3 regions of the Streptomyces sp. NPDC001889 genome follow, and region 1 is predicted to be linked to each of the others. Evidence: riboswitches for the same ligand, from Rfam matches in the RefSeq annotation. Region 1 holds a riboswitch; each other region holds the start of a gene.
What was found. A riboswitch is a leader RNA that binds a small molecule or an ion and turns the genes downstream of it on or off. The one in region 1 is predicted to bind cyclic di-AMP.

Region 1 (3,380 bases):
GCCGCAGGTGAGTTCCCCTGCCCCGATCCCGCGTCGGCGGCCTGGCGGCTCACCGCCTTCCTCGACGGGCTGGCCGTGCAGATGACCTCGTACGCCGGTTCGCTCTCCCGCGCCGCGATGCTGGAGTGGACCGATGAGGCGCTCGCCCGGGAACTGGGGCTCGACCGCGAGGCGCTGACCGCCGCCATCCGCTGAACCCGCGGATGGCGGCTCCCGGCCGGGCCGGAGCGGCGGCAGCGGGTCAGAGCGGGAGCAGATCCGGCCGCTTCGCCGCCACGTGGTCGCCGGAGCTGACACCGCGCAGTCTGCGCCCGATCCAGGGCACCAGGTACTCGCGCGCCCACTGGATGTCGTCGCGCCGCACTTCCAGGGTGCCCCTCGGCGGGAGCACCGGCCAGGCCTGGTCGGGGTCGGCGGGCACCGGGAGCCCCAGCACCTGCCCGGCGCGCAGGGCGACCCTCGTGTGCCCCTCCGGGGAGAGGTGCAGCCGGTCGCTGTCCCAGGCCCGCCGGTCCTGCACCGACCTGAGGGACCACAGGTCGAGCACCGGACAGCCGTAGCGGTCGGCGATGGACCGCACGTGCGCGGTGTAGGTGGCGACCTTGCCGCGCAGATGGCGCAGCACGGGTACGTCACGGGTGTCGAAGCCGGTGGTCACCATCACGGTGCCGACGGCGCCGGTGAGGTCGGCTACCGCGCGCTCGAAGCGCTCGGCCACGTCGTCCGGGTCGCTGCCCGGCCGGATGATGTCATTGCCCCCGGCGCAGAACGACACCAGGTCCGGGGCGAGTTGTCTGGCCCTCGGCACCTGCTCCGCGACGATCTGGTCGAGGAGACGGCCGCGTACCGCCAGGTTGGCGTAGCGAAAGGTGTGTTCGGGCCTGCGGTCGGCGAGCAGCACCGCGAAGCGGTCCGCCCAGCCGACGAAGGACCCGTCCGGTCCGGGGTCTCCGACTCCCTCGGTGAAGCTGTCACCGATAGCCGCGTACGACCCGATTCCGCCCTGGTTGTCTGTGCTCGAATCGTCTGCCACAAGAACTCATCTTGAACCCGTGGATGTGACCTACGCGACCGTAAGGAGGGGTTGACGGCGGGTGATCTTTACCACCGGGGAATATCACGCGGTGGGGAATACCGCCGAATCCCCCCGCACCGTCGAGCGGTACGGGGGGATTCGAGCGTTCTGGGCGGTTTGCCGGTCGCCTCAGAGGGAGACGCCGTGCTGGCGGAGATACGCCACCGGGTCGATGTCCGAGCCGTAGGAGGCGGTGGTGCGGATCTCGAAGTGCAGGTGCGGGCCGCTGGAGTTGCCGGTGGAGCCCGAGAGGCCGAGCTGGGTGCCGCCGCTCACGCTCTGCCCCGCGGAGACGGAGAGGGAGGAGAGGTGGGCGTACTGCCCGTAGGTGCCGTCGGTGTGCTGGACGACGACCTCGTTGCCGTACGCGCCGCTCCAGCCGGCGGAGACGACGGTGCCCGGACCGACGGAGCGGACGGAGGTGCCGGTGGGCGCCGCGAAGTCGACACCGGTGTGGTAGCCGCTGGACCACATCGAGCCGGTCGCGCGGTAGGAGGTGGTGACACCGCCGGACGCGACCGGGCTGGTGTAGCCGGAGGAGGAGCCCTGGGCCTCCCCGGCGGGCTGCTCCGGGGCCGGCTGCTCGGCGGCGGGGGCGGGCTCCGGCTGGGGGGCCGCGGCACCGGCCGGGCCCTTGCCGCCGGAGCCGGTGCCCGGGGTCTTCTCCGGGGCGGCGGCCGGGGCGGACTCCCGGCCTCCGGAGCGGTCGGCGCGCGCCTCGGACGCGCCGCCGATGGCGAGTTCGAGACCCGGGTGGATCATCGAGGGATCGTCGCCGATGGTGTCGCGGTTCTTCTCGTACAGCCCCTGCCAGCCGCCGTCGACCCGGTGCTCGTCGGCGATCGCGGTCAGATGGTCGCCGGCGACGACGCGGTACGTGGCGGAGGCGGGGGCCGCCGGGGCCTGAGCCTGGGTCTGGGCCTGGGCCTGGGCGGCCTTCACCGGGGCCACGGCGGGGGCGGCGGCCGGGGCCGACCGCTCGGCCGCGTGGGCGCCGGTCGCCCCCATCAGCGGGAGGGCCAAGGCGGCCCCGCCGGTGCCGGCGGCGACGAAACCACGGGTGAGCGGGTTGTTCCTGGGGCGGCGGTGCTTACCCTTTGCGGGCATGGCGCATTCCTCTCCGGCGCCTGCGAGGTGAGCTGTCGGGTTCGGGCTGGAGATGCCCGGCCGCGCTCTGCGCGGCTTCACCCCGAGCCGTCCGGCGAGCCGGAACGGCGTACTGCCTGGGTCCCCCGCTCCTGCCACGAATCGACGTCCGATGGGAGTCCGGCCGGCGGCAGGATTAGGCGGTCCGCCCGGATGGCCGTGACCGTAGATGAGCCGAGCGGACCGGAACAAGCTGCTCCGCTTCACGGCCGGGGGTCCTGCGGCCCCGCTCCCGGGGATTCCGGTCACCCTGCGTGGAGCGCGCTCCCCCAACTCCCGCCCCGGCGTCGGCGTTGTCCTCCGCCGCACCGGCACGGACCGTCACCACTATGATCCTGCTCACCGACCGCACCCCATCTCCGCCGCAGCCGGGGCAGGTTATGGCGAAACAGCTAATTGAGCGATAACGACCCAGATGCGCTGATTAGAGACAGTGGAGCCGGAAGACCGCGGCGTCGAGGTCACCCGAGAGCCCGGTGTGCAGCCCGTGGTGCAGCAGCACCGCCCCCCGGTGCACGGCGCCGGTGTCCCGGCACTCGTACCGGCCGGCCGGATCGAGGCCGCGCAGCCGGAGCCTCGGCGGCCGTTCGCCGTAGTGCTGCGACGGGAGCCAGGCGAGGACGACGGTCTCGTCGCCGCGCAGATACTGCACCGCGCTCAGTCCGCCGCCGGGCGGGCGGAGCCGGTGGAGGTCGCCGTGCTGCACCAGTGGCCGTATCTCCTTGTAGAGAGCGATCCAGCCGCGCGCCTCGGCGAGTTCCTCCTCGCTCCACTCGGTGAGGTCGCCGCCGATGCCCAGCACCCCGGCCATGGCACTGACGAAGCGGAAGCGGAGCGAGCTGCGCCGGCCGTTGAGCTGGGTGTTCGGACTGTCGGTGACCCAGGCGGCCATCACCCGCGCCGGATGGAGCTGGCTCAGGCCGTGCTGGATGGCGAGCCGGTCCAGCGGATCGGTGTTGTCGGAGGTCCACACCTGATCCGTACGGGAGAGAATCCCGAGGTCGATCCGGCCGCCGCCGCCCGAGCAGGACTCGAAGTCCACCCCGGGGTGGGCGGCCCGCAGCCGGTCCAGGAGTCCGTACAGCCCCTGGACGTGCTCCACCCACAGCCGCTGCGGATAGGGGTCGCCCGGCCAGCCGGGGTCGGTGAAGCAGCGGTT
Region 2 (3,380 bases), on a different contig from region 1:
GCTCGGCCTGCACGATGAGCACGCCCGGCAGGCCCTTGCCGCTCCTGACGTCCACCGGGGTGTGCTGCTGGGTGGACCAGGTCGCGCACGGCAGGTTCATCCAGGCGTTGGCCCAGGTCATGAAGGGGTAGTCGCGGTGGAGCCGGGTGTTGTCGCGGTCCCACTTCTTCCAGCTGGTGGGCCACTTGGCGTCCGCGCACTCGACAGCCGTGTAGACGGCGTTGCTGTTCTCGGAGCGGATGTTGCCGGCGGTGTCGGAGAGATCCGGCGACGCGGCGTCGATCAGCGGCCGGGTGTCACCGGCCACGTACTTGCTCCAGAGCCGGGCGACCGGTGCCCAGGAGGAGTCGTAGTAGGGCGCGCCCTGGAAGAAGCCGGTCAGCTCGGCCGGGCCGACGACTCCGCCGAGCGGGGCGCGCTTGGCGTCGGCGCGCAGGGTGAGCCACTGCCGCTCGACCTTCTCGGGGGTGTCACCGAGGCGGTAGGTGGCGTCGTTCGCGGCGATCCAGCTCTTCCAGTCGTCCCAGCGCATCTGGAAGGCGACGTCCTGGTCCAGGTTGGCCTGGTACCAGATCTTCTCCCGTGAGGGATTCACCACACTGTCGACGACCATCCGGCGGACATGGCCGGGGAAGAGGGTCGCGTACACCCCGCCCAGATAGCTGCCGTAGGAGACACCCAGGAAGTTGAGCTTCCGCTCGCCCAGGGCGGCCCGGATGACATCGAGGTCACGGGCGGTGTTGGGGGTGGTCATGTGCGGCAGCATCCAGCCGCTGCGCTCGGCGCAGCCGTCCGCGTACGCGGCGGCGAGTGCGCGCTGGGCGCGCTTGTCGGCCTCGCTGTCGGGGACCGGGTCGGCCTTGGGGGCCTTGACGAACTCCTGCGGGTCGACACAGGAGATGGGGGTGGAGCGGCCGACGCCGCGCGGGTCGAAGCCCACGAAGTCGTACGCCTTGGCGGTGTTCACCCAGAGCGGGTTCTTGCCGGTGACCCGGGTGGGGAAGCGGAGTCCCGAGCCGCCGGGGCCGCCGGGGTTGTAGAGGAGCGCGCCCTGGCGCTCCTCCTTGGTGCCGGTGTTGCCGATGCGGTCGACGGTCAGCTCGATCTGCCGGCCGTTCGGGCGGGCGTAGTCGAGCGGAACCGTCACCGTGCCGCACTGGATGGGCTTGGCGAGTCCCCAGTCGGCGGGACAGTCGGCCCAGTCGATGCCCTGCCGGGCGGCGCGTTCGGCCGCGATCTGGACACCGCGCGCCTCGGACCCCCCTGAGTGCCGGGCCTCGGCCTGGGCGACCGGGGCGGCTATCGCCCCGGCTATGAGCGCGCCCGCCATCAGAGTGCCGGTCGCGCCGAACACCGCTGTACGTCTCACCTGGAACTGCCTCTCTGTCATGGGTACTCCGCGATCCTCGCGGTTGACGTGCTACCGGCAACAGGCCGTACGGCTGTTTCTTTACCGAACCAATAACCGGTGAGCCGAGTACCGGTGAGCGGTACATCCCTCGGTGAACCCCCGGGAACGGACGAATCAGAGCGGTCGGCGGAACCTCGTCAACCGCCATACGGGTGACGGTCGAGCTACTCCTTTTGATGTACTCGTGGCCTCGGCGCCAACTACGGTCGAGTTGCGCATCACCGTGGCCAATCTCTCGGAATGCTCTATTCCGGCCCTGGTGCGGGCATGCTCGGGTGTCGAGGGCCGGACCGCCCGGAGGCCATGTCCACCTGAACGGACCAAGGGTGTTAAAACTCACATAACGCCGTTTCCGCTCGGAATTCCGCCATGTCGTGGGTCAAGATCCCTGGGACGACAAGCCCCCGTCACCTCGGCGGGGCGGTCCGAGCGGACGCCGAGTCCTGCCGCCGCTTCGGATGACTGGTCGATAGAAGTGCTTCGGCAGGAGTGGAGGACCCGAGCAGTACGGGGCAGCCGGAAAGTCCGGACGTCCCTCGGGGTGAAGCCGCGTCACGCGGCCGGGCACCTTCGTCCGCCCGAACCCGACAGGTCATCCTTCACAGGCGGCTGACGAAGGGTTGCGCATGACTGCGCAGACAAACGTCCCGTTTCTGATGAGCCGGGCGGGGGCCGTATCGGCCCTCACCCTCGCCGCCCTCGGCGGTTCGCTGCTCGTGCCGGGCGGCACGAGCGAGGCGCACGCCGCCACGTCCCACGCGGGCAAGGCGCTCAAGGTGGCGGCCTCCAAGAAGGGAGCGCCCTACCGGTACGGAGGAACGGGGCCGTCCCGCTTCGACTGCTCGGGGCTCACGCTCTACTCGTACAAGAGAGCGGGCAAGAAGCTGCCCCGCACCGCCCAGCAGCAGTACAACAAGACCAAGCGCGTGTCGGCCTCCGGGCGCAAGGCCGGGGACCTGGTGTTCTTCCACTCCGGCGGCTACGTCTACCACGTGGGCATCTACGCCGGTAAGGGAAAGATCTGGCACTCGCCCAAGAAGGGGTCCTGGGTGAAGCTGGACAAGATCTGGAGCAAGAGCGTCAAGTACGGCCGGGTGCGCTGACGGACCGGCAGTGAGCCCGTGCGGGCCGCCGGGTGGACCCCCGGCGGCCCGCCACCGGGCCCCGCCGCCCGGCCGGGGAGCCAGGTCGCGGCCACGACCTGGCCTCCCGCGCCGGACGCGGGAGCCCCGACGCCCGGCCTGCCGCGCAGGCCGGGTGCCGCTCAGCCGGACGTCCCGGCCGGCCACGGCAGGGCGATCCAGACCGTCTTCCCGCCCTCCCGGGTGGGTGTGACGCTGAGCCTGCCGCCGCTCTCCGCCGTGAGCGCGCGGACGATCACCATTCCCCGGCCGTTGTCCTGCCGCACGGCGGCGGGCAGCCGCTGGGGCCAGCGCGGGTGACTGTCGGTCACCCCGATGCGCAGCCTCTCGTCCCGCTCCAGCTCCAGGTCCACCGTGAAGGTGGGCGACTGGCCGAAGGTGTGCTGGACCGCATTGGTCACCAGCTCCGAGACGATCAGCCGGATCGTCTCCACGGCCGCGCCCCCGGCCGGCAGGCCCCACTCGGAGACGACGTCGGCGACGAATGTCCGTGCCACGGAGACCGAAGCGGGATCGCTCGGCAGGGTGACGGAGGCTTCCTGAAGGTCTGCCATGGCGACGCTGTCCCTTTCCCACCGCGGCCGGGCTCCGAACTCGAAGCGGAGGGATTGCGCGGGCGGCCACGGATTGCGCTGATCGCCAGAGTGCCACTCATCCCCTCCCCAGAAGGGGCGATCCCCCAAGATATGCATATATCTGTCGCTCGATGCGGTGAACTCTGCCACGAAGGACCGGATTTGGCGGCTCCACCCACTTGGATCGCGGGCGAACCGACAGCGTTCGACGGATCGACGGAAGGAAGTCCCGATGCGCCACGGTCCGGCGGT
Region 3 (3,380 bases), on a different contig from region 1:
ACCCGCAGCTGGCGCTGACCGCCGTCGACCGGGTCCTCGACATCACCGCCGACGAGGTGCGCGCGGTCGCCGCGGCCCGGCTGCGCCCCGACAACCGGGCGGTGCTGGTGTACGAGCCGGTGGCCGCCGACGCCGATGCCGACGACCCGTCCGACACGACCGAGCAGAGCGACGACGAAGAAGGGGCGCGCCAGTGACCGACGCCGCCGAGCCGCTGACCACCATGGAGTTCCACCCACAGCCGCAGGCCGGGGAGGCCAGGCCCTGGGCGTTCCCCGCCCCCGACCGCGGCACCCTGGACAACGGCCTGACCGTGCTGCGCTGTCACCGCCCCGGACAGCAGGTCGTGGCGGTCGAGGTCTCCCTCGACGCGCCGCTCGACGCCGAGCCCGAGGGCCTCGACGGCATTGCCACGATCATGGCGCGGGCGCTCTCGGAGGGCACCGACAAGCGCTCCGCCGAGGAGTTCGCCGCCGAGCTGGAGCGGTGCGGCGCCACGCTCGACGCACACGCCGACCACCCCGGTGTCCGGGTCTCGCTGGAGGTCCCGGTCTCCCGGCTGCCCAAGGCGCTCGGGCTGGTGGCCGAGGCCCTGCGGGCCCCCGCGTTCCTCGACACCGAGATCGAGCGGCTGGTGCGCAACCGGCTGGACGAGATCCCGCACGAGACGGCCAACCCGGGCCGCCGGGCCGCCAAGGAGCTGTACCGGCAGCTCTTCCCGGAGTCCCTGCGGATGTCCCGTCCGCGCCAGGGCACCGAGGAGACCGTCGCCCGGATCGACGCGGCGGCCGTGCGCGCCTTCTACGAGGCGCATGTCCGCCCCGCCACCGCCACCGCGGTGATCGTCGGCGATCTCGCCGAGGTCGATGTCGACGCCGTGCTCGCCGAGACCCTCGGCGAGTGGACGGGCGACACCGCGGACCTGCGCCCCGTGCCGGCGGTCACCGCCGACGACACCGGCCGGGTGGTCGTCGTGGACCGCCCCGGCGCGGTTCAGACCCAGGTGCTGATCGGACGGGTCGGCGCGGACCGCCACGACCGGGTCTGGCCCGCCCAGGTGCTCGGCACCTACTGCCTCGGCGGCACGCTGACCTCCCGGCTCGACCGGGTGCTGCGCGAGGAGAAGGGCTACACCTACGGTGTGCGCGCCTTCGGCCAGGTGCTGCGCTCCGCCCCGGACGGCTCGGGCGTCTCCCTGCTCGCCATCAGCGGCTCGGTGGACACCCCCAACACCGGCCCGGCCCTCGACGATCTGTGGAAGGTGCTGCGGACCCTGGCGGCCGGCGGGCTCACCGACGCCGAGCGGGATGTGGCGGTGCAGAACCTGGTGGGCGTCGCCCCGCTGAAGTACGAGATGGCCGCCTCCGTCGCGGGCACGCTGGCCGACCAGGTCGAGCAGCACCTCCCCGACGACTACCAGGCCCAGCTCTACGTCCGGCTGGCCGAGACCGGCACGGTGGAGGCGACGGCCGCGGTGGTCAACGCCTTCCCGCAGGACCGGCTGGTCACGGTCCTGGTGGGGGACGCCGCGCAGATCGCGGAGCCCGTCAAGGCCCTCGGTATCGGCGAAGTGACCGTCGTCACCGGCTGATCGGGACGGATGAGGGAACCCCGGCGGCCACGGGTGCCGGGGTTCCCTCATCTGGCTGCTATATGTCCCTTTTGATCGTTTGTCATGGGGAAGATGCCTTTCTGGGCTGTGGCATGTGCAACAAAAGCAGCTCTTTGTTTGGCGGAGGGAAGATCCCGCGCTTAGCGTCGGTCCGGCTGTTCGCCCGCACGACGCCGCACCCGTGGCACGGGCAGCCATCGCCGAATCCCCCAGGGCGCGAGTCCGGGGAACCGGGGACCCACCGTCCCAGGGGTGAATCGAGCGCCTTCGCCGCCATGCGGAGGGGCCCGTAGGAGACCTTCCTGCTCCGAACCCGTCAGCTAACCCGGTAGGCGAGAAGGAAGGAAAGGACCAGCCTCTCCATGGCGTTGACCCGCCCCACCGGGAAACACCGTGCGCCTGGCCGGATGACGCGCAGAGGCGCGAGCATCGCCGGTGTCGCCACCCTCGCCACCACCGGAGTCTGCGGAACCCTCGCCGCCCCGGCCCACGCCGCCGGATCGGGCGCGCCGTCCCTGGAGGACACCGGATCGCTGATGATCATCAGCGCCGACGCCGACGCGGACTCCCTCGCCGACGAGGTCGCCGACCAGGCGGCCACCCAGAAGTCCGCGGCCGTCGCCCGGGTCCAGGCCGCCGAGGAGGCCCAGCGCAGGGCCGACGAGCGGGCCCGTGAGGCCCGTGCGGCCGAGGAGCGCGCCGCCCGTGAGGCAGAGCGCCGCCGGCTCAACACCTTCCAGTCCCCCGTCGCCGGTTCCCATGTCTCCACCGGCTACCGCGCCGGCGGCTCCCTCTGGTCCTCCGGCAGCCACTCCGGCATCGACTTCCACGCCCCCCACGGCACCCCCGTGATGTCGGTCGGCATGGGCACGGTCGTGGAGGCGGGCTGGGGCGGCGCCTATGGCAACAACGTCGTCATCAGGATGAACGACGGCTCCTACACCCAGTACGGCCATCTGGCGTCCATCGGTGTCACGGCGGGCCAGAGCGTCGTGGCGGGCCAGCAGATCGGCCTCGCGGGCTCCACGGGCAACTCCACCGGGCCCCACCTCCACTTCGAGGCCCGAGGCGGCGCCGACTACGGCTCCGACATCGACCCGGTCGCCTATCTGCGCGCCCACGGAGTCTCCCTCTGACACCACCGCGCCGGGCCCGGCGGCGTCCCGTCGGACGCCCGGCGCCCCCGGAGCGCGGCCGGCCCGCACCGTCATCCCACCGAAGGCCCCGGCGGCAGCGCGCCGGGGCCTTCGGCGTGCCGCCGCCCGGTCCGGGGCTGCGGCCGGGTGGCGGCCGGGGTGGCGGCCGGAAGGAATCCCCGGCCGTCGAGAGGCCATCGGAAAACGGGGGCCGCTGCAATAGAGTCGCCGAACAGACGTCAGACCGGCTGCGTTCCACGCGGAGTGAGCGGATGAAGGCGGAGGTTCGGTGATGCGCGTTCCCGCGCACTCGGTAGGCACGGCGCTCCGCGACGACATCGTCTCCGGGGTGTTCCCGCGCGGCGGCCGGCTCGCGGAGGAGCAGCTCGCCCGCCGCTACGGAGTCTCCCGCATCCCGGTGCGCGAGGCCCTGCGCACCCTGGAGTCCGAGGGCTTTGTCGTCATCCGCAGACACGCCGGTGCCCAGGTCGCCGAGCCCACCGAGCAGGAGGCCGCCGATCTGCTGGAGGTCAGGGCGCTGCTGGAGCCACTGGGCGCGGCCCGCGCCGCCCGGCGGCGCACCGAGGCACACCTCAAGGTGCTGCGCGGCCTGGTCCGCCTCGGCCAGGAGC

Region 2: another riboswitch for cyclic di-AMP. It lies ahead of ACWCRA_RS26695 (C40 family peptidase); the one in region 1 lies ahead of ACWCRA_RS29455 (M23 family metallopeptidase).
Region 3: another riboswitch for cyclic di-AMP. It lies ahead of ACWCRA_RS25975 (M23 family metallopeptidase); the one in region 1 lies ahead of ACWCRA_RS29455 (M23 family metallopeptidase).

What each region holds. Positions count from the first base shown of each region.
Region 1 is NZ_JBSFER010000028.1:91,994-95,373, reverse strand. Features, by position in the region: gene ACWCRA_RS29465 (TetR/AcrR family transcriptional regulator) at 1-195, shown strand, start outside; gene ACWCRA_RS29460 (SGNH/GDSL hydrolase family protein) at 242-1,033, opposite strand; gene ACWCRA_RS29455 (M23 family metallopeptidase) at 1,205-2,182, opposite strand; cyclic di-AMP (ydaO/yuaA leader) riboswitch at 2,187-2,339, opposite strand; gene ACWCRA_RS29450 (alpha-galactosidase) at 2,646-3,380, opposite strand, start outside.
Region 2 is NZ_JBSFER010000024.1:79,225-82,604, reverse strand. Features, by position in the region: gene ACWCRA_RS26700 (alpha/beta hydrolase) at 1-1,390, opposite strand, end outside; cyclic di-AMP (ydaO/yuaA leader) riboswitch at 1,878-2,034, shown strand; gene ACWCRA_RS26695 (C40 family peptidase) at 2,038-2,514, shown strand; gene ACWCRA_RS26690 (ATP-binding protein) at 2,676-3,107, opposite strand; gene ACWCRA_RS26685 (helix-turn-helix domain-containing protein) at 3,361-3,380, shown strand, end outside.
Region 3 is NZ_JBSFER010000023.1:76,640-80,019, reverse strand. Features, by position in the region: gene ACWCRA_RS25985 (M16 family metallopeptidase) at 1-197, shown strand, start outside; gene ACWCRA_RS25980 (M16 family metallopeptidase) at 224-1,591, shown strand; cyclic di-AMP (ydaO/yuaA leader) riboswitch at 1,801-1,961, shown strand; gene ACWCRA_RS25975 (M23 family metallopeptidase) at 1,975-2,748, shown strand; gene ACWCRA_RS25970 (GntR family transcriptional regulator) at 3,041-3,380, shown strand, end outside.